4 regions of the Oharaeibacter diazotrophicus genome follow, and region 3 is predicted to be linked to each of the others. Evidence: predicted binding sites of a transcription regulator. Region 3 holds the regulator's gene; each other region holds the start of a gene.
The links. Region 3 encodes LexA, which represses DNA repair genes until DNA is damaged. Its sites were predicted from a motif close to TGTTCNNNNTGTGTTCNG; they were not measured.
Positions count from the first base shown of each region.

Region 1 (5,441 bases), on a different contig from region 3:
CCGGCCCAGGCGTCCGGCACGACCGGCCTTCGGCCCCGGGCATGGCCGATTCGTGCGAACAGGGCGGCCTGCGCCGCGCGGGCGCCGACGAGCGGTACGTCGCCGGAGGCTTCGGGCGGAACGTAGGCGGGCTCGCCGGACGAACCGCCCGAGATGTCGGCAGCTTCGGAGGCCGGCAACGGAATTACGAAACTGAAACAGGTCCCGGCACCTGGCGCGCCTTCCACGGAGACGTCTCCTCCCATGAGGCGAACGAGCCGGCGAGCGATGGCGAGCCCGAGCCCGGTCCCGCCATAGCTTCTCGTCGGTCCGGGATCGGCCTGTTCGAACTCACGGAAGATGCGCTCGCGGTCCTCCGGCGCGATCCCGATGCCGGTGTCGCGGACCATGAACCGAACGGCATGGCCGGGAACATCGGGCGCGTCTCCGGACACCGGCCCGACCTCGACGGCGACGCCGCCTTCCGCCGTGAACTTGATCCCGTTGCCCGTCAGGTTGAAGAGCACCTGCTTCAGCCGGATCGGATCGGCGACGACGCTGCGCGGCAGGCGCGGATCGACGTAGGCTGCGAGTTCGATGCCCTTGGCCGCGGCGCGCGGTGCCAGGAGTTCGACCAGCTCTTCCACGATCTCGTCGAGTGCCACCGGACGAACCTGCAGATCGAGCCGATCGGCTTCGATCTTCGAGAAGTCGAGGAGGTCCTCTATCAGGATCAGGAGCGCCTCGCCGCTGGTCTCGACGGCGCGGGCGTAGGTCCGCTGCTCCTGTGTCAGCGGCGTCTGCATCAAGAGCCCGGTCATGCCCAGGATGCCGTTCAAGGGCGTTCGAATCTCGTGGCTCACCATCGCCAGGAAGCGCGACTTCGCCGCGCTCGCGGCCTCGGCCTGATCACGGGCTTCCGACAACGCGGCCTCGATCGCCTTGCGGTCGGTCACGTCGCGCCCGACCAGCACACGACCGTCGCCGCGCCCGTCCGGCCGCTCCATGAAAGCGTACCAGCGCATTCCCGCCGCGGTGACGATCCGGACGTCGCCGGCGAGTTCGACCCCGCCGGTCCGGGCATCGCCGTCGCCTGCTTCGGGCCGGCGCCCGACGAGTTGCGCACGGATCGCCTGCCAGTGCACCAGGGGCGGCCGGCCGATCCGCGTCCGCGCCTCGGCCACGGCGGCGAGTTCACCGTCGACCAGTGCGGCGGCGAAGACGCCGCGCACGACGCCAACGAGGGCGGCCGCATCGCCACCGAACAGCGAGCCGACCGCGTGGCTGGCCTCGACAATGCGGCCGTGGCGATCGAAGCGAACGACGAGGTCGGCGCTCTCGTCCAGGGACGCCGCGCCGGCCTCGACGGAGGCCGCCTCCGTGGACGCCCCCATCGCCACGCCGCGTGACGTGCCGCGCCCGAGCACGAACGCCGTCGCCGACAGGACGAGCGCGAAGACGGACGCGACGACCATGGCCTCCGCGGTCGCCCCGCGACGGGCGGCGAGGAGAGCGAGCGCCAGCAGCGCCATCGCGGCCACCGCACCGACGGCCGCCATCGCGGTCCGCGCACCGAAGGGCAGGTGCAGGCGATCGAGCAGCGGCGCTCCCGCCATTGCCCGCCGTTCGGCTCCCTTCGTCGTCATCCGCTCACCGTCGTACCGAACCGCCGCCGCGGTGCCTTGCCAGGACCGAACCATAGCAGGCCGGCCTTGCCATTCGGTTGCCGGGGACACCGCCGCGCTCATGCCGCGCGCCGCCGCGGTTCGAGCGTGCCGCGCATCGCGATCGCCTCGCCGACGTGCATCCGTCCGACGGACTCGTCGCCCTCCAGATCGGCGAGCGTGCGTGCGACCTTCATGACCCGGTGATAGCCACGGGCGGACAGTCCGAGCGCATCCGCCGCCTCGCGCAGCAGCCGCTTGCCGGCCGCGTCGAGTGGCGCCACGACCTCGAGCAGGCCCGGCGGCAGCGCCGCGTTGACCGTCAGGTCCGGTCGGCCGAGAGCGGCGTGACGCTCCATCTGCCGCCGCCGTGCGGCCGCCACCCTGGCGGCCACCGCGGCCGATGCCTCGCCCTGGCGCCGTGGCGCCATCAGATCCGCCGCGTTGACGGCGGGTACCTCGATGGTGATGTCGAAGCGGTCGAGCAGAGGCCCCGACAGTCGCTCGCGATACTCGGCGGCACAGCGCTCGCCACGCCGACAGGTGTGCCCGGGCATCCCGGCCATGCCGCAACGGCAAGGGTTCATCGCGGCAACGAGTTGGAACCGCGCGGGATAGGTCACCTTGGCGGCGGCGCGCGCGATCATGATGTCGCCGGTCTCCAGCGGCTGTCGCAGGCTGTCAAGCACAGCGGGATTGAACTCGGGCAGCTCGTCGAGGAAGAGCACGCCGTGATGGGCGAGCGAGATCTCCCCCGGTCTAGCCCGCGGTCCGCCGCCGACCAGTGCCGCCATCGACGCCGAATGATGCGGGGCGCGGAAAGGGCGGCGATCGGAGAGGCGGCCCTCGGGCAACGCGCCCGCGACCGAGGCGATCATCGATATCTCGAGGAGTTCGCGCGCGGACAGCGGCGGCAGGACCGACGGCAGTCGCGACGCCAGCATCGACTTGCCGGACCCGGGCGGCCCGACCATCAGGAGGTTGTGCCCGCCCGCCGCGGCGATCTCGAACGCCCGCTTCGCCATCTCCTGGCCGCGGACCTCGGAAAGATCCGGCAGCGGCGAGAGCCCCTCGGCCACCCGCGGCGACGGCCGGCTCATCACCTGGACGCCCTTGAAATGATTGACGACGGCGATCAGGCTCGCCGGCGCGAGCACCGGCATCTCCTCGTCGGCCCAGGCCGCCTCCGATCCGCAGGCGCGGGGACACATCAGCCCGAGGTCGGCACCGTTCGCCGCGATCGCGGCCGGGAGAACGCCCGCAACGGGGGACACCGTGCCGTCGAGCGCGAGTTCTCCGAGCACCACGAACTCCTCGAGCGCGTCGGCCGGCAAGGCACCCATCGCCGCCATCAGGCCGAGCGCGATCGGCAGGTCGTAGTGACTGCCTTCCTTCGGCAGGTCCGCCGGCGCCAAGTTGACGGTGATCCGCCGCGACGGCAGCGCCAGCCCGGATGCGGCAAGCGCCGCGCGTACACGCTCCTTGCTCTCGCTGACGGCCTTGTCGGCGAGACCGACGATGTTGAAGGCGAAACGTCCCGGCGCGATGTGCACCTGCACGTCCACGGCGGTGGCCTCGATACCCTGGAAGCAGACCGTCCGGACGTGGGTCACCATGGCGAGCGCGCTCCTGCAACTCGCGCAACTTATCAGGGCACAACCGATCGGTCAAGAACGAGATGGGAACATTTAGGGATCGTTTGTTCTTGACGGAGCGAAGTTGTACCCCTTAGGATCCACTCGACTGGAGGTGAGCCATGACGACCGGCCTGCCCGAGGATGTGTCCGCGGTGTCGCGGTTTTCAGCCGCGCCGCTTTTCTTCGATCACGTCCCAGATCGCCGCCGCGACGTCCGGGCCGCCGAGGCGGCGGATGGCGCGCAGGCCGGTGGGCGACGTCACGTTGATCTCGGTCAGGTTGCCGCCGATGACGTCGATACCGACGAAGAGCAGGCCGCGACGGGCGAGTTCGGGGCCGACCCGTTCACAGATCTCGCGTTCGCGGTCCGTCAGCACCGTGGTCTCCGCCGCACCGCCGCGCACCATGTTGGCGCGCAGGTCGTCGGCGGCCGGAACCCGGTTGACCGCGCCGGCGAAGCGGCCGTCGACCAGGATGATGCGCTTGTCGCCCTCGCGCACCGCCGGCAGGTAGCGCTGGATCACCCACGGCTCGCGGAACTGGGTGGAGAACAGGTCGAGCAGGGACCCGAAGTTCTCGTCGTCGGGCTTGACGCGGAACACGCCTTGGCCGCCGTTGCCGTAGAGCGGCTTCATGACGACGTCGCCGTATTCGCGGCGGAAGGCACGGATGTCGTCGCGGTCCCGGCTGATCAGCGTCGGCGGCATCAGGTCCGGAAAGTCCATCACGAACAGCTTCTCGGGCGCATTGCGCACCTCGCGGGGGTCGTTGACGACCAGCGTCGCAGGATGGATGCGCTCGAGCAGGTGCGTGGTGGTGACGTAGGCCATGTCGAACGGCGGGTCCTGGCGCAGCAGGACGACGTCCATCTGCGCGAGGTCGACGCGATAGGGCTCGCCGAGGTGGAAGTGGTCGGCGGCGACGTCGCGCACCCCGAGCGGTTCGACGAGGGCGGACACGACGTTGCCCCGCATCGACAGTCGATCCGGGGTGTAGTGCACGACGCGGTGCCCGCGGCGCTCCGCCTCGAGCAACAGGGCGAAGGTGGAATCACCGGCGACCCGGATGTTGGCGATGTGGTCCATCTGAACGGCGACGGCGAGCGACATCGAGGCACTCCATGACGGCTTCGGCTCGGGTTATGGGCCCTCCGCGAACGGAGGGCAACGGGGGCGTCCGGACACGTTCCGGGGAGCACGGCGCCGACACCGCCCGGTACGGCGCCGCGGACGACGGCGCGCGGCGCCGAGCGGCCTATGTCCTCGGGCTCCGAGCCGAGGACGTGACGGCGTGGTGGCTGCGGCTCTCGGGCTACCGGATCGTCGCTCGACGACTACGTTCCGCCGCCGGCGAGATCGACCTCGTCGCGCGCCGCCGCAACGTGGTGGCGTTCGTCGAGGTCAAGGCACGCACCGACGCCTGCGACGGACCGGAGGATCCGCTGACGCCGACGGCCGAGCGGCGGATCCGTGCGGCGGCCGACCTGTTCCTGGCGCGCCATCCGGATCTCGCGTCACGGACGGTACGCTTCGATCTGGCGCTGTATGGACGGAGGTCGTTCCGCTATGTCGCCGACGCCTTCTGAGCCGCATTCACGGGAGCGACCGGCTGCTGGTGGTCGATGCGCGCGCCCTCTCCGCGGCCGGCACGGCACGCAGCGGCGCGATCACCACCGGACCGGCGCTCGCGGCTCCGACCGGTTGTCCGAGCGGCGACGTCGCGCCGGGACGAACCGGGACGCGGGCGCCGGAGCCCGTCGGCGTACGGGGCTCGTGCCGCCGGATGCGGACGCACTGACGTCCGCGCCGATCGCCGTCGGACCGACGAGGGCCCGCCGGTCGCCCCGCGCCCGCGAGTGCGCTTGCGGGTGGAACGACGCGGTGGTGCCGGCGACCGGCGGTGTCCGGTCCTCGTCCAAGACGATCGTGGCGGCCTCATCCGTCCGGGGCGGCCCCCTCCTCCGCGGGGCCGTCGAGAGCGCGGCGCAGAACGTCGAGCGCGCGGGCGTCGCGTGCCCACGCCACGTTGAAGCGCATGAACGCCGCGGCGGACCCGGACACCGCGAAGACGTCGCCGGGCGCGAGCACCACACCCTCGCCGAGCGCCGCACGGGCGACTGTGGCGCCGTCCCGCCCGTCCGGCAAGCGGCACCAGAGGTAGA
Region 1 covers NZ_SNXY01000007.1:107,783-113,223, reverse strand. The annotation lists gene EDD54_RS22905 (ATP-binding protein) at 1-1,625, opposite strand, end outside; gene EDD54_RS09045 (YifB family Mg chelatase-like AAA ATPase) at 1,724-3,259, opposite strand; gene gshB (glutathione synthase) at 3,445-4,389, opposite strand; gene EDD54_RS09035 (YraN family protein) at 4,563-4,865, shown strand; gene EDD54_RS09030 (aminotransferase-like domain-containing protein) at 5,215-5,441, opposite strand, start outside.
Region 1: a site for LexA is predicted at 3,313-3,330, ahead of EDD54_RS09045 (YifB family Mg chelatase-like AAA ATPase). Genes of this name have one in related genera too.

Region 2 (5,441 bases), on a different contig from region 3:
CCGGTGCCGCACCCGGGGTGGCCGCCGTCACGCAGCCCTCCGCCCGCTCGCCGCCGGGGACGGCGCGTTCGTCGACAGTCGATGAGCGGGCGCCCCGCGCGGCCGGATGCCCCCGAACACGCCCGCCCATCCGAAATCACCCTGAACGCACGAAACCCCGAGCGCGGCTCGCACCGCGTCGGGGTTCCGAAACTCGTCTCGACCAAACGGCGCCCGTGGGCGCCGTGCCGGTCAGGCCGCGACGGCGGCTTCGGCGGCCTTCTTGGCGATCTGCTTCTTCAGCAGGCGGGCGCGCGGCGACAGCTCGTCCTCGGACGACTTCGCCAGGAAAGCGTCGAGGCCGCCGCGGTGCTCGACCGAGCGCAGCGCGTTGGCCGAGATGCGCAGGCGCACCGACTGGCCGAGCGTGTCGCTGATCAGGGTGACCGCGCACAGGTTCGGCAGGAAGCGGCGCTTGGTCTTGTTGTTGGCGTGGGAGACGTTGTTGCCCACGAGGACGGCCTTGCCGGTCAGTTCGCAGCGCCGAGCCATCGCGATACCCTCTTCCTTTGGCAGCGGGGCGCGCGCACCTTGCGGTCGGCTGCCTCCGCCATGCGTGAGACGAGCGCCGCCCGGGCCATCCGGACGCCGCCGATTTGAAAGTCGCGCTTCTATAGAGACGCCGCCGCCACCCGTCAACCCTCGGAACCGGCCGTTTCCGCCGCTCCGGGCCGGCCGCGACGGCTCCGGCGCGCGGCATCGGCTGGCCTCGGGCAGTCTCGGCGAGACAGGCGTTAACCCTCCTGTTACCATATCGCCCGAACATTCGGGACGTGCCCCGCCGCGATCCTCGCGTCCGGGGCAAGTTGTTCCGAAGCCGTCCCGCCCCGCGGGAACCGCGACGCCGGACCGGCGTCGACGGCCGACCTCGAGGCCGGGATCGGGGCATTCTCGTGACGTCCGGCGTCTGGAGGCGATCAGTGGTGTCCCAGTTGGAATCTTCCCTGTCGACGGCGATCCGGGGCTCCGCGGTCGCGGCGGTCGCCGCCCTGCTCTCGACGACGCCGCTGGCGGTGGCGGCGCCGCGCGCCGGCGAGACCCAGGCGCTCTACGACGTCTCCTTCATGGGCTTCGGCATCGCCAAGGGTTCGCTGGCGGTCCGGGTCGAGCGCGGCTCCTACGCCGCCAAGCTGCACATCTCGACCTCGGGCCTCGCCCGGATCATCTCCTCCGAGGAGAGCTACGCCACCGCCAAGGGCCGGCTCGGCCGCAGCCTGACGCCGGCGAGCTACGAGCTGATGTCGCGCGGGGACAAGGTCACCGAGGTCGACATGGGCCTCGCCGGCGGCCGGATCCGCAGCCTGAAGGCGATCCCGGAACTCGCCGAGCGCGACGACCGCATCCCCGTCAAGGCCGAGCACAAGCGCGGCGTGATGGACCCGCTGTCGGCGGCGCTGGTGCCGGTCTCCGGCAAGGGCGGCAAGGAGGTCTGCGACCGTACCCTGCCGATCTTCGACGGCTGGACCCGCTACGACATCCGCCTGTCCTACAAGGACACCAAGAAGATCGAGGTGCCCGGCTATTCCGGCGACGCCGTGGTCTGCGGCGCCCGCTGGGTCCCGGTCGCCGGCCACCGCGCCGGCAACAAGTCGACCGCCTTCATGGAATCGAATCGCGATCTCGAGGCCTGGTTCGTCCCCGCCGCGGACGAGGGCCTGATGCTGCCCTACAAGATCTCCGTGAAGACCATGAAGGGCATGCTGGTGGTCCAGGCCCGCCAGTTCGGCGACGGCGCCAAGCCGGCCGTCGAGCAGGCCACCGCCGCCAACTGACCCCCGTCCGGGCCACGTGTCCGTCGGTTCGCGAGGCGCCCTTCCGGGCGCCTCGTCCGTTTCCGGCGCCCGGTTCACGTCGGTGGACACCGGTTAACGTCCGGTTAACGGTCGGTTGGCGAAAAGCAGCATTGGTTAACCATGTCGCCGGGTCGAAGCAGAGCGCGCGGAATCGTCTTGACGACGATTCCGGTGCCGAATCGATCTTGCCGACGCAAACGCCGTTCGACTCCAGATCCTGTCCCCCGAGGGCGCCCGGACCCGAGATCTGGTGGGGAACGAATCCGGAATCCCTTGCGGACGCCGATTCGGTCGCCATCTGTTCGGCGTAGGTTCCGAACGCCGCCGGCGCCGCCCACCGGGCGGGATTGTTCCGTCGGCGCGCGGAAATATCCCCGCGCGTCCGGCCTCGCCCCGTGCTAGAGACGGCCGGCCGGCCGGGGACGTCCCTGCCGCCGACGCCCCTTCGAGACGACGTTCCAGGACGCCGGCCGAACCGATGACAGTGATCCAGCGGGCCCCTCTGGCCTCGGCGACCCGGGCCCGGACCGTCACGGCGGTGCTCGGACCCACCAACACGGGCAAGACCCACCTCGCCATCGAGCGGCTGCTCGGGCACGCCTCCGGCGCGATCGGCCTGCCGCTGCGCCTGTTGGCGCGCGAGGTCTACGGCCGCATCTCGGCCCGCGCCGGGGTGTCGCAGGTGGCACTGGTCACCGGCGAGGAGAAGATCGTCCCGCCCGGCGCGCGCTACTGGGTCTCCACCGTGGAGGCGATGCCGCGCGACCTCGACGTCGCCTTCGTGGCGATCGACGAGGTCCAACTCGCCGGCGACCTCGAGCGCGGCCACGTCTTCACCGACCGCCTCCTCAACGTCCGCGGCACCCACGAGACGCTGCTGCTCGGCTCGGCCACCGCCAGGCCCTTGATCGAAAAGCTGATGCCGGGCGTGAACGTGGTGAGCCGGCCCCGGCTCAGCCAGCTCGTCTACGCCGGCGAGAAGAAGCTCACGCGGCTGCCGCAGCGCTCGGCGATCGTCGCCTTCTCCGCCGAGGAGGTCTACGCCGTCGCCGAACTGATCCGGCGCCAGCGCGGCGGCGCGGCGGTGGTGATGGGCGCCCTCTCCCCGCGCACCCGCAACGCCCAGGTGGCGCTGTTCCAGAACGGCGACGTCGACTTCCTGGTCGCCACCGACGCCGTCGGCATGGGTCTCAACCTCGACGTCGACCACGTCGCCTTCGCCCAGGCGCGCAAGTTCGACGGCTACCAGTTCCGCAACCTGACCCCGTCGGAACTCGGCCAGATCGCCGGCCGCGCCGGCCGCTTCCTCAACGACGGCACCTTCGGCGTCACCGGTCGGGTCGCCCCGTTCGACGAGGACCTCGTCCAGGCGATCGAGAGCCACGACTTCGAGCCGGTGAAGACGTTCCAGTGGCGCAACGCCGACCTCGACTTCGCCTCGGTCGCGGCGCTGCGGCGCTCGCTCGACCGCCAGCCGAACACCGACGGCCTCGCCCGCGCCCTGCCCTCGGACGACCAGCGCGCCCTCGACCACGCGCTCCGCGACGAGGCGGTCGCCGACCGGGCGGCCGGCCGCGACCGGGTCGGCCTGCTCTGGGACACCTGCCAGGTCCCCGATTTCCGCAAGATCTCGCCGGCCCACCACGGCGACCTCGTGATCTCGCTCTACCGCTTCCTGACCGATCGCGGCCGCATCCCCGACGACTGGTTCGCCCGGCAGGTCGGGCTCGCCGACCGGGTCGACGGCGACATCGACAGCCTGTCGCAGCGCCTCGCCGACATCCGCACCTGGACCTTCGTCGCCAATCGTTCCGCATGGCTCGACGATCCCCTCCATTGGCAAGACCGCACGCGCGCGATAGAGGATCGTCTGTCCGACGCGCTGCACGACCGCCTGACGCAGCGCTTCGTCGACCGGCGCACGTCCGTCCTCATGAAACGCCTGAGAGAAAACGCCATGCTCGAAGCCGAAATCACCGGGACCGGCGCCGTGCTCGTCGAAGGGCAGCACGTCGGCGAGCTCCACGGGTTCCGGTTCCTGCCCGACCCGTCGACCGTCGCCGAATCCCCCGACGGCAAGGCGGTGCGGGCCGCGGCGGCCAAGGCGCTGTCGAGCGAGTTCGAGCGCCGCGCCGACCGGATCTCCAAGGCCCCCAACGACGACGTCGTGCTGTCGAGCGACGGCAGCCTGCGCTGGCTCGGCCAGCCGGTCGCCAAGCTGCTGCCCGGCGAGGACGCGCTCGCCCCCCGCGTCCAGCTGCTCGCCGACGAGCAACTGACCGGCCCGGCGCGCGACAAGGTCCAGGCCCGGCTCGACCTCTGGGTCGGTGCCCACGTCGGCACGCTGCTGAAGCCGCTGGTCGACCTCAGGACCGCCGCCGATCTCGAGGGCCTCGCCCGCGGCGTGGCCTTCCGCATGGTCGAGGCGCTCGGCACGCTGGAGCGCGCCGAGGTCGCCGACGACGTCAAGGCGCTCGACCAGACCCAGCGCGCGGTGATGCGCAAGCACGGCGTCCGCTTCGGCGCCTACCACATCTACGTGCCGGCGCTCCTGAAGCCCGCGCCGGCCGCCCTCGTCGCCCAGCTCTGGGCGCTGAAGCACGGCACGCTCGACATGCCGGGCCTCGCCGAGCTGCCGCAGCTGTCCGCCTCCGGCCGCACCTCCATCAAGGTCGACCCCACCTTCGAGAAGACGCTCTACCGGCTGGTCGGCTTCCGCGTCGCCGGCGAGCGCGCGGTCCGCATCGACATCCTGGAGCGCCTCGCCGACATCATTCGCCCGCTGATCGCCTGGAAGCCGACCGGCGACGGCGCGACCCCGCCCGACGGCGCGATCGCCCAGGGAGGCGCCTTCACCGTCACCGTGGCGATGACGTCGCTGCTCGGCTGCTCCGGCGAGGACTTCGCCTCGATCCTGCGCGGCCTCGGCTACCGCATGGAGAAGCGCAAGGTCGAGGTGCCGGTCCGCCCGGCGGCGGCCGCCGCCGCCGCGCCGGAGGCGACCGCCTCGCCGGTCGTGGTCGCCGGTTCGGCCGCGGCCGTGGCGATCCCGGACGGCGAGAATGCCGAATCGGCCGGGATGGACGAGCCCGAGGGCGCGCCGGCGGAGGCCGTGGCGGCCGAGACGGCGGAGGCTCCGGCGGAAGCCGCTGCGGCCGAGACCGTCGACGCCGTCGGCAGCGCCGAAGTCGAGGTCGGCGCCGCACCCGCCGAGGAGACCGCCGCGCCGACCGAGGCCCCTGCCGAGGCCGCCGAGGCCGAGGTTGCTCCGGCCGAATCCGCTCCGGCCGAGGCCGCCGCCGAGGCGCCGGTGCTGGAGGAGCGCGAGATCGAGATCTGGCGGCCGGGTCGGTTCGACCGCGGCCGGCGGCCCGAGCAGGGTCGCCACGGCCATGGTCACGGCGGCCCGCGCCGCGACGACCGCGCCCCGCGCCAGGACGGCGGACGTGGCGGCGAGGGGCGCGGGGAAGGCCGCGGCGAGCGCCGCCCCGACCGCAACGACCAGCCGCGCGGGGATCGCCGGCCCGAGGGCGGCGCGCCGCGCCCGGAGCGGCACGACCGTCCGTCCGGCCCGCGTCGCGACGACCGTCCGGCGGCGGCCGAGGCGCC
Region 2 covers NZ_SNXY01000008.1:137,821-143,261, forward strand. The annotation lists gene rpmB (50S ribosomal protein L28) at 232-531, opposite strand; gene EDD54_RS12995 (DUF3108 domain-containing protein) at 963-1,811, shown strand; gene EDD54_RS13000 (helicase-related protein) at 2,311-5,441, shown strand, end outside.
Region 2: a site for LexA is predicted at 2,132-2,149, ahead of EDD54_RS13000 (helicase-related protein). Genes of this name have one in related genera too.

Region 3 (5,441 bases):
CTCGATGTTGAACGGACCCTTGCCCTCTTCGACACCGAGCGCCTTGACGAGCGAGGTCGCCTGCAGCACGCCGACCTGGAAGTTGTCGAAGGTGGTGTAGTAGTCGACGTTGCCGGAGTCGCGGATCAGGCGATCGTAGGCGATCACCTTGATGCCGGCCTCGTTGGCCTTCTGCAGGACGTCCTTCAGCGTGGTGCCGTCGATCGCCGCAACCACCAGGACCTTGGCGCCCTTGGTGACCATGTTCTCGATCTGGGCGAGCTGGTTCGGGATGTCGTCCTCGGCGTACTGGAGGTCGGTCTCGTAACCGGCCGCCTGGAACTCCTTCACCATGTTGTCGCCGTCCGCGATCCAGCGCGCGGAGGACTTGGTCGGCATCGAGATGCCGATGGTGCCCTTGTCCGCGGCGGCGGCCGGGCCGACGAAGGCGGCGACGCCGATGGCGAACGCGGTCAGCATGGAAGCGATCAGTTTCAAGGTCTCTCTCCCTCGGTCTTCGGACGGAGGAGCCGCCCGAGCCGCACCCGTCGCGGGGCGCGGCGGGCCGGCCGCCGGCGTCTCACTCCCCGGAGGCGGCGGACGGACGGGCTGCGTCGGTCCGTGCCCGTGGCACGGCGCTTCGACGGTCCCGCATTCGGCCGGCATCCTCCTCCAACCCGCCCGGCGATCCCACCGCCGGAAACGAGCCCGCGCACATTAGGGCCCCACAGCTATAACCGTCTAATGACGTTTCACGCCGTTGCCATAGCCGATCCGGCATGTATAGCTCACGTCATGGAAACGTCCCCTCCCCGTCCGCCGCGCACCGCGGACAAGTCCCCCGGCCGCCGCGTCGCGGCCACGCCACCCGGTGACCGGCTGCTGCGCAGCGGCCTCAAGGTCAAGCACCTGCTCCTGCTCGTCGCCCTCGACGACCACCGCAAGCTGCACCGCGCCGCCGAAGCCATGAACCTCAGCCAGCCCGCCGCCTCCAAGATGCTCGGCGAGATCGAGAAGATGGTCGGCGCGGCCATGTTCGAGCGGCTGCCGCGCGGCATAGAGCCGACCCGCTACGGCGAGGCGCTGATCCGGCGCTCGCGCACCGTGCTCGCCGAACTCGGTCAGGCCGGCACCGAGATCACCGCGCTCCGCGTCGGCGAGGGCGGCGCGGTCGCGATCGGCACCGTGATGTCGCCCGCGGCCGAGATCATGGTCGACGCGATCGAGCGGGTGCGCGCCCGCATGCCGCGCGTCCAGATCACGGTCCAGGTCGACACCAGCGACGTGCTCGCCGGCCATCTCACCGCCTCCCGGCTCGACTTCATGATCGGGCGCATCCCGCCCGGCGTCGATCCATCGCCCTTCGTCTACCGCGAGATCCGCGAGGAAACGGCGGCGCTCCTCGTCCGTGCCGAGCATCCGCTCGCCGGCCGCGCGGCCGTCCGCCCGGAGGACCTCTACGACCGCGACTGGGTCATGCAGGCGCGCGGTTCGCTGCTGCGGCGCAGCCTCGAGGCGCTCCTGCGCCGCCACGGCGTGCCGCCGCCGGTCAGGGTGATCGACACCCCGTCGGTGATGATGGCGACGCTCCTCGTCGCCAGGACCGATTCGATCCTGCCGGTCGCCGAGCCGGTCGCCGACCTCTTCCTCGCCGCCGGCCGATTCGTGAAGCTCTCGCTCACCGAGAAGCTCACCGTCGAGCCCTACGGCCTGATCCGCATCGCCGGCCGGCCGCTCTCGCCGGCCGCAGCCGCCTTCTACGCAACGCTCGAGGACCTCGTCTGGGGCCTTCCCGCGCCGGTCGAGGGCGAACCCGCGGCCTGAGCGCCGCTCGCGGCGGTCGGATCGGCCGCCGCCGCGACGGCGATCAGTAGCGCCGCATCAGCGCGACCAGCCGGCCCTGGATGCGGACGCGGTCGGGCCCGAAGATGCGGGTCTCGTAGGCGGGATTGGCGGCCTCGAGGGCGATCGAGGCGCCCTTCTTGCGCAGACGCTTCAGCGTCGCCTCCTCGTCGTCGACCAGCGCGACCACGATGTCGCCGGTGTCGGCGGAGTCCGAGCGCTTGATGACGACGGTGTCGCCGTCGAGGATGCCGGCCTCGATCATCGAATCGCCGCGGACCTCGAGAGCGAAATGCTCGCCGAGGGCGACGAGGTCGATCGGGACGTGGATGGTGTGGGAGTGGTTCTGGATCGCCGAGATCGGCACGCCCGCCGCGATCCGCCCCATCACCGGCACCGGCATGGTGTCACGGCTCTCGGGCGCCGGCTCCGGCGCGGGCACGGCCCTCGGACGGCCGAGATTGCCCTCGATCACGCTCGGCGCGAAGCCGCGCCGCGGCCGTCCCGGCCCGGGCTGGACGCTGTCCGGCAGCTTGATGACCTCGAGTGCGCGCGCCCGGTTCGGCAGGCGCCGGATGAAGCCGCGCTCCTCGAGCGCGGTGATCAGGCGATGGATGCCCGACTTCGACTTCAGGTCCAGAGCGTCCTTCATCTCGTCGAAGGACGGCGGAACGCCGGACTCCTTGAGCCGCTCGTGGATGAACATCAGAAGTTCGAGCTGCTTGCGCGTCAGCATCGGGACCCCCTGGCCGGAGCGCCGAAATCGGAACGGCCCGAGTGCCGCGCGATTCGGTACAAAACACGAACACAGTTAACATGTTCCGTGTGTGTTCCGCAAGAGCCGGTGTCCGTCGTTCCAGATCCTATCCGATGGCGCGGCCCGCTTTCGACCCTCGACCCGCGATCGACGGGTGCGAAGCGTCACGCCGCGGGGACGCCGGTTCGTGGCCGGAGCGCGCTTCAGTCGGCCTGACGCAGCCCCGTGGCCGTCACCAGCCGGGACGCGTCGCGCACCGTCGGGCGTGCGTCGGCGGCGACGGCGACGCGGGCGCGGACGGGGGACTGCGCCGGGTGGCGGTGCGCCGGCGGGGCGGAGGGAATCGCGGCGGGCGCTTCCATGTGGGCGTCGATCAGGCAGTCGACGAAGCGGCGGGCGAGCTTGAAGTCGGTCGAACTCGGTCCGAGCACGGCGGCGACGCGGCTAACGTGGCGGGTGATGTCGGGACGCAGCAGACGCAGCCGCCCGACGGCGACGTGCGGGGCGGCGACGTGGTCGGGCAGGAGGCCGATGTTGCGCCCCGACAGGATCAGCGTCGTCTGGGCGTGGGCGCCGTGGCCGATGTCGCCGCGCGTGGCGGCGTTGCGGGTGCGCTCCGGATGGAAATACTCGTGGTGGCCGCGGTTGGCGTAGCTGGCGGCGTCGATGTCGGCCCGCGAGATGTTGTCGTCGGGCACGGCGAACAGCGGATGGCCCGCGGCACAGTAGAAGTGCGATTCCTCGTCGAACAGGTGCTCGAAGGTGAGCTGGCCGAAGTGGTCGTTGACGAGGCCGATGCCGACGTGGACCAACCCGTCGGCGACCCTGCCGGTCATCTGGAAACCCAGCATGATCTCCATGCGGTAGCGGATCTGCGGGTAGTAGTCCGAGAAGCGGGCGATCGCCTCGGCGATGCGGGCGCGGGGATTGTCGACCACGTGGTCCTGAATGCCGATGACGAGCTCGTGGCCGGCGCCGTCGTGCAGGTTCGAGGCCCGTTTCCTGAAGGTCTCGACCGAGGAGAACAGCTCCTTGGCCGCCTCGTAGACGATCTCGCCCTCCGGGAACAGCTTGAAACCGCGCGGCCCGCGCTGGCACAGCCGCGCGCCGAGACGGATCTCGAGCGACTTCAGGTACTCGCTCAGCATCGACTGCGACAGGTTCAGCGTCGCCTGGGCGGCGGTGAAGCTGCCCTCCTCGACGATCGTGCAGAAGCAGCGCAGCAGCTTCAGGTCGATGTCGTGGATCTGCGTCAGGTTCGACATGGCGGGCGTTCCTGATCTCCACGACCGCCGTCGGGGGCACGGACGGTCGGAATACGGAAAACTACGCAACCGGCGTGCCAGTCATGTTGCATCGCAAGAGATGCGGAGTCCGAGCGCCGTACCGCGGCGCGGCGAGATCGGTCGGCGGAAGGCCGACACCCGCGACAAACATTTGTTCTACAACGATCTTTTCGGCCGGCCGCGTGCCATCGCCGCACCCGGCCCATTCGGCGCCGACCGCCGGCGTCGGCTCGTGCCGGGCATGCCGCCCGGGGACCGGGCTGCGGATCTTTCGTCCAAAAATCAAGCCGTTGCCCAATTCGTCAGCCTCGCCCTCCCCGATCGGAGCTTTGCCCATTGCCGATGGAAGCCGTTGTTGCACTGCGGTTGACTGGTCCCGAGGCGCCCACCCCGGACCGTCGCCAACCGCCACGAGGCCGCGATGCCCAAGCCGTTCCACCTCGCCTGGTTCATGAACTTCTCGGTCGACGAATGGAACGCGCCCTTCTCGGCCGGCGGCGATCCCTGGACCGGCGAGTTCTACATCGACATGGCCAAGGCGATGGAGCGGGCCTGCTTCGACTACATCATGATCGAAGACACGCTGATGATCGCCGACGCCTACGGCGACTCGATGGAGGCCTATCTCAAGTACGCCCTGATGGGCCCCAAGGGCGACCCCGCGCCGTTGGCGGCGATGATCGCCAACCACACCTCGAAGCTCGGGGTGGTGGCGACGCTCTCCACCATGGCCTACCCGCCCTTCATGCTGGCGCGGCTGTGCTCCACCCTCGACAGCATCGCGCAGGGCCGCTTCGGCTGGAACATCGTCACCACCGGCGAGAACCACGCCGCGCGCAACTTCGGCATGGACGAACTGCCGCCGCGCCAGATGCGCTACGACATGGCCGACGAATACGTCGCCCTGGTCAAGCAGCTGTGGGACAGCTGGTCGCCGGGCGCCGTGGTGCGCGACCGCGCGACCGACACCTACGTCGACCATGCCAAAGTGAAGCCGATCGACTTCGAGGGGCGGTTCTACAAGTGCCGCGGGCCGCTCAACTGCGTGCGCTCGCCGCAGGGCCGGCCGACCTTCGTCCAGGCCGGCGGCTCGCCGCGCGGGCGCCAGTTCGCCGCCGAGACGGCCGACAGCATCATCGCCGCCGCCTCCGGCACCAAGGCGATGAAGGAATACCGCGACGACATCCGCCGCCGCGCCGCCGAGGCCGGCCGCGACCCCGACGACATCAAGGTGTTCTTCATCGTCACCCCGGTGCTGGCCGAGACCGAGGCGATGGCGAAGGAGAAGCTCGCCTTCTACACCTCGACCGAGGCGTTCATGGTCAAGGTGCTCGCCCAGATCAGCTCGGTCACCGACATCGACTTCTCGCGCTTCTCGCTCGACGAGGAGCTGCCGCGGATGACCACCAACGGCGAACAGGGCTCGCTCGAGGCCTTCGCCCAGTGGGGCACCGGCAAGACGCTGCGCCAGCTGGTCGCCGACCGCGCCACCCGCGGCCTCGACGGCATCGTCGGCACGCCGGCGGCGGTCGCGCGCCGCCTCGGCGAGGTCATGGAGGAAGTCGGCGGCGACGGCT
Region 3 covers NZ_SNXY01000006.1:1,322,816-1,328,256, forward strand. The annotation lists gene chvE (multiple monosaccharide ABC transporter substrate-binding protein) at 1-459, opposite strand, end outside; gene EDD54_RS06260 (LysR family transcriptional regulator) at 775-1,803, shown strand; gene lexA (transcriptional repressor LexA) at 1,847-2,557, opposite strand; gene EDD54_RS06270 (LysR family transcriptional regulator) at 2,782-3,843, opposite strand; gene EDD54_RS06275 (NtaA/DmoA family FMN-dependent monooxygenase) at 4,286-5,441, shown strand, end outside.

Region 4 (5,441 bases), 170 kb from region 3:
GGGAGCCGTCCCGCGAACGGATCGGCGCCGGACCAAGATGGCCGGCGCCGGGGAAACAGGGTTCTATCGCACCCGGCCGGGCCGGGAAACATGTCCGTTCGATGACGCGGCCCTGCGCCGCGCACATGGCGGAGGGGCCGGACCGTCCCGGTCGAGCGCAAATGGGGCCGGCCGGGGCTCCCCGCCAGGGCATTCTCCGACCAAGTTGCACGGACTTGGTCGGAGAAGGCCCCGGCCTGTCGAATCCGGAGCGATTTCCGATCGACCCGACGATTCCGTCGGGTCGGAAAGCGCTCTAGGGCTTGGTGCCGGTCGACTGGATCAACTGGTCGAGACCCTGCTGTTCGCCCGGCTTGTAGCCGTTGTCGGCGCCGTCGTCGGGGGCACCGGTATCGTCCGGCGCGTCGGCGGCGGGCGCACCCTCGCCGTGTTGCGGGTTCTGGAACTGCTCGAGGATCTGCTTTTCCGGGTCCTCCGGCAGCGCCGCCATCAGCCGGCCACCGATCATGTCGAGCAGCGGCTTCGCCTTGGCGTCGGCGACCCAGGTCGGCTGCTCCTCGGCCTTCGGCACGAACCAGTTGAAGAACAGCATGCCGACGACGACGAGCAGCAGGCCGCGGGCGGCGCCGAACACGAAGCCGAGCGTGCGGTCGAGCGCGCCGATCCGGCTGTCGAGCACGAAATCGGAGATGCGCATGGTGGCGAAACTGACGACCACCAGGGTCAGCAGGAACAGGCCGCCGGCCGAGGCCGCGACCGCGACCTGCTTCTGGGCGATGTGCTCCTGAACGGTCGGCAGCAGGTCGTCGTAGAAGAAGAAGGCGGCGGCCGCCGCGGCGATCCAGGCGGCGATCGACAGCACCTCGCGCACGAAGCCGCGGATCATCGCGAGCAACGCCGAGATCAGCATGATCACCAGCAGGATACCGTCGAGGAGCGTGATCGGCATCGTCGGCCTTTCCGATGGGCCGGCCGCCCCCGCGGACCCGCACCCGTGTCACCCGTTGCGGCCGTCCGGCCGGCGCCCCCCTGGGCGCTCCTCGCGCGATCCGCCCCGACGTGGATCGGGAGCAAATGCGCTCGGTGAGACTTCATTCGCCCGAATCGGCCGACGCGACAAGCCGCCTCACGTGGCCGAGGCCACGCGCCGCGGTCCGCCCGTCTCGACGGACCGGCCCGAGGCGATGCGGGCGACGAGATCGACGAGCTGGTCGACCGGGGCCACCGCAAGCGCGGGAGGCTCGCCTTCGCCGGGTTTGGTCCGCGGGGCGACGGCTCTCGAAAAACCGAGCTTTTCCGCCTCCTTGAGACGGGCCGGGGCATGCGCCACCGGCCTCACCGCCCCCGACAGGGCGACCTCGCCGAAATAGACGCAATCGGCCCCGAGGGCAACCCCGGCCAGGGACGACACCAGGGCGGCGGCGACGGCGAGGTCGGCCGCCGGCTCGGCGATCCTGAGGCCGCCGGCGACGTTGAGATAGACGTCGTGCTGGCCGAAGCGGACGCCGCAGTGCGCCTCCAGCACGGCGAGGATCATCGACAGGCGGTTGCCGTCCCAGCCGACCACCGCGCGACGGGCGGTGCCGAGCGTGGTCGGCGCCACCAGCGCCTGGACCTCGACCAGCACAGGCCGGGTGCCCTCCATGCCGGCGAACACCGCGGCGCCCGGGGCGGCCGTGTCGCGCGCGCCCATGAACAGGGCCGAGGGGTTCGGCACTTCGCGCAGGCCCCGCCCGGTCATCTCGAAGACGCCGATCTCGTCGGTCGGGCCGAAGCGGTTCTTGACGGCGCGCAGGACGCGGAAATGGCGGGCGCCGTCGCCCTCGAAGTAGAGCACGGCGTCGACCATGTGCTCGACCACGCGCGGGCCGGCGATGGTGCCCTCCTTGGTGACGTGGCCGACCAGGACGACGGTGGCGCCGCTCTCCTTGGCATAGCGGATCATCGCCTGGGCGGCCGTGCGCACCTGCGCCACCGTGCCCGGCGCGCTGTCGACCACCTCGGTCCACAGGGTCTGGATCGAATCGACCACGACGAGGTCCGGCGCGCGGCCGTCCGCGAGGGTGGTCAGGATGTCCTCGACGCTGGTCTCGGCGGCGAGCATGACGTCGGTGTCGGCGAGGCCGAGCCGCTCGGCGCGCAGGCGCACCTGCGCCACCGCCTCCTCGCCGGAGACGTAGACGACCCGGGCGCCGCGGCGCGCCAGCGTCGCCGCCGCCTGGATCAGCAGCGTCGACTTGCCGATGCCGGGGTCGCCGCCGACCAGCAGCGCCGAGCCGCGCACGAAGCCGCCGCCGGTGACGCGGTCGAGCTCGACGATGCCGGAGGCGATGCGCGGCGCGCTGTCGATCGCCCCCGACAGGCCCACCAGCGGCACCACCCGACCCTTGCGCATCGGCCGGCCCTTCTGGCCGACCACGCCGCCGCCGAGGCCCGGCGGCGCGCCGGCCTCCTTGACGATCGAGTTCCATTCGCCGCAGGATTCGCACTTGCCCGCCCATTTCGGCGTCGCCGCGCCGCAGGCCTGACAGACGTAGACGGTGGTTCGCTTCGCCATCGATTTCTCCGCACCCGCGGCACCATAGGGCAATGTTCCCGTTTTGTACAGGGTCGGCGAGCGCGGTTCGTGCCGATCGGTCACCGAGGCGTCAGTTGAGCCGTGGCAGGACTGCGCTACGATTCCGGAATCGCGCGTAGGAGGCCGTCCCGATGTTGAAGAAGCTGCTCGCCACCGCCGCCGTGCTCGCCGTCGCGGGCGGGGCGGGGTTCTGGGTGCTGACGATGCCGCGGACGGTGGCGGCCGGCGACCTGCCGCAGCACGTCGCCGACCTCGCCAACGGCGAACGGATGTTCAACGCCGGCGGCTGCGCCGGCTGCCACGCCGCGCCGGGCGCCAAGGGCGAGGAGCGCCTGAAGCTCGGCGGCGGCCTCGTGCTGGCGACGCCCTTCGGCAAGTTCCACGTGCCGAACATCTCGCCCGACGAGGCCACCGGCATCGGCGGCTGGTCGACGGCGGCCTTCGTGGGCGCCATGAAGAACGGCGTCGACGACGAGGGCGAGCACCTCTATCCCGCCTTCCCCTACGCCTCCTACACCCACATGCGGACCGAGGACCTGATCGACCTCGACGGCTACCTGCGCAGCCTGCCGAAGGTGGCGAACGCGGTGCCGGACCACGAGCTCGGCTTCCCGTTCAACGTCCGCCGCGGCCTCGGCCTCTGGAAGCTGCTCTACCTCGACCCCGCCCCGGTGGTGGCGCTGCCGGCCGACGCCTCGGACGCCGTGAAGCGCGGGCAGTATCTGGTCGAGGGGCCCGGCCACTGCGGCGAGTGCCACACCAGCCGCTCGCCGGCCGGCGGTCTCGACCGTTCCAAGTGGCTCGCCGGCGCGCCCAATCCGGAGGGCAAGGGCGTCATCCCCAACATCACCGGCGGCGAGGGCGGCATCGCCGACTGGAGCGAGGACGACATCGTCAACGCGCTCTCGACCGGCTTCAAGCCGGACTACGACAGCTTCGGCGGCTCGATGGTCGAGGTGCAGGAGAACATCTCCAAGCTGCCGCCCGAGGACATCGCGGCGATCGCGGCCTATCTGAAGGCGGTGCCGAAGCTGCCGGCCGCGGCGAAGAAGGACGAGAGTTGAAGCTGCGCCACGAGGGGGTTACGCGGCGGCGGGAGCCGGGCTAGGGTCCGGCCTCCCTCCTCCAGCGGGTGTCGAACAGAGTGCTGCGGTCCTTCTCCGTGCAGGCGACGTCGGCGGGTCTGCTCGCCGCCTTCGTCGGTTTCGCCAGTTCCTTCGCCGTCTGCGTCAACGGTCTCGTGGCGGTCGGCGCCAGCCCGGCCGAGGCGGCGTCGGGCCTGATGGCGCTCGCGGTCGCCATGGGCCTCTCCGGCATCCTGCTCAGCGTCCGCTTCCGGATGCCGATCAGCGTGGCGTGGTCGACGCCGGGCGCGGCGCTGCTCGCCACCGCCGGCGCGGTCGACGGCGGCTTCCCGGCGGCGGTCGGGGCGTTCCTGGTCGTCGGCGCGGCGATCGTGGTCGCCGGCCTCTGGAAGCCGCTCGGGCGCGCCGTCGCCGCGATCCCGGCGCCGCTCGCCAACGCCATGCTCGCCGGCGTGCTGCTCGGGCTCTGCCTGAAGCCGGTGAAGGCTGTGGCGGCCGAGCCGGTGCTCGGCCTCGTGATCGTCGCGGTCTGGGCGCTGGTGGCGCGCTGGAAGCGGGTGCTGGCAGTGCCTGCGGCGGTGATCGTGGCGGTGGTCGCGATCGCGGCGACGACGACGATGCCGGCCGGCGTGGTCGCCGGCCTCGCGCCACATCCGGTGTTCACGGTGCCGACGCTGTCGGTGTCGGCGCTGGTGGGCATCGCGGTGCCGCTGTTCATCGTCACCATGGCCTCGCAGAACATCCCGGGCATGGCGGTGCTGAACGTCAACGGCTACCGGCCCGACCTCGGGCCGCTCCTGCGCGGCACCGGCCTGTTCACGCTGCTGGCCGCGCCCTTCGGCGGCCACGCGGTCAACCTCGCGGCGATCACCGCGGCGCTCTGCGCCGGCCCCGACGCCCACCCGGACCCGTCTCGGCGCTGGTGGGCGGCGGTGGTCTGCGGCGTCGCCTACGTCGTGCTCGGCCTCGTCTCCGGCGCGGCGACGGCCTTCATCGCCGCCTCGCCGCCGGTGCTGATCGAGGCGGTGGCGGGCCTCGCCCTGCTCGGGGCGTTCGGCGCGTCGCTGTCCGCCGCGATGGCGGCGAACGAGGAGCGCGAGGCGGCGGTGGTCACCTTCGTGGTGACGGCCTCGGGCCTGTCCTTCCTCGGCGTCTCCGGCGCCTTCTGGGGACTGCTCGCCGGTGGGGCGATGCTGGGGCTGGCGCGTTTCCGCCGGGGCTGAGGTCGTCCGACGGCCCTGCCGCTTTCCGATCGGGCTGCCGCGATCGCGCGGCGGCCTTGCCGCCTTCCGATCGCGGCGGGCAGACCGTAAGCTCGGTCGGACGGGGTGTGGCGGGACGACCGCCGCCCGTCCGACGAGGCCGCCATGAGACACCGCGCCCGGATCGCGCTCCCGCTGCTGCTGCTCGTCGCCGCGACCCCCGCGGCGGCGCGGCCCTGCGCGGCGATCGACGCCGACGCGCGCGCCGGCATCGCCGACCGCGACCTTCCCGCCCTCTCGCGCCTCGTCGACGAGGCCGCCCGGCCCGATGCCGGCTGCACCGACGCCTGGCGCGCCGCGCTCGGCGACGACGTCGCCAACGCCCACGTCGACGCCTTCTTCGCCGCGGTCGAGGCCGACGGCGACGCCGCCGCCCACCTGGACCTGCTCGAGGCCGGCCGCCGATTCGGCGCGCCGTGGCAGCTGATCCTGACCCTCGCCGAAGTCCGCTACGAGCGCGCCGACTACGACGGTGCCGCCCCGCTCTACGAACAGGCGGTGGCGACGCTGGCGCGA
Region 4 covers NZ_SNXY01000006.1:1,492,056-1,497,496, reverse strand. The annotation lists gene EDD54_RS07035 (CvpA family protein) at 296-949, opposite strand; gene radA (DNA repair protein RadA) at 1,127-2,557, opposite strand; gene EDD54_RS07025 (c-type cytochrome) at 2,710-3,642, shown strand; gene EDD54_RS07020 (benzoate/H(+) symporter BenE family transporter) at 3,723-4,886, shown strand; gene EDD54_RS07015 (OmpA family protein) at 5,031-5,441, shown strand, end outside.
Region 4: a site for LexA is predicted at 2,591-2,608, ahead of radA (DNA repair protein RadA). Genes of this name have one in related genera too.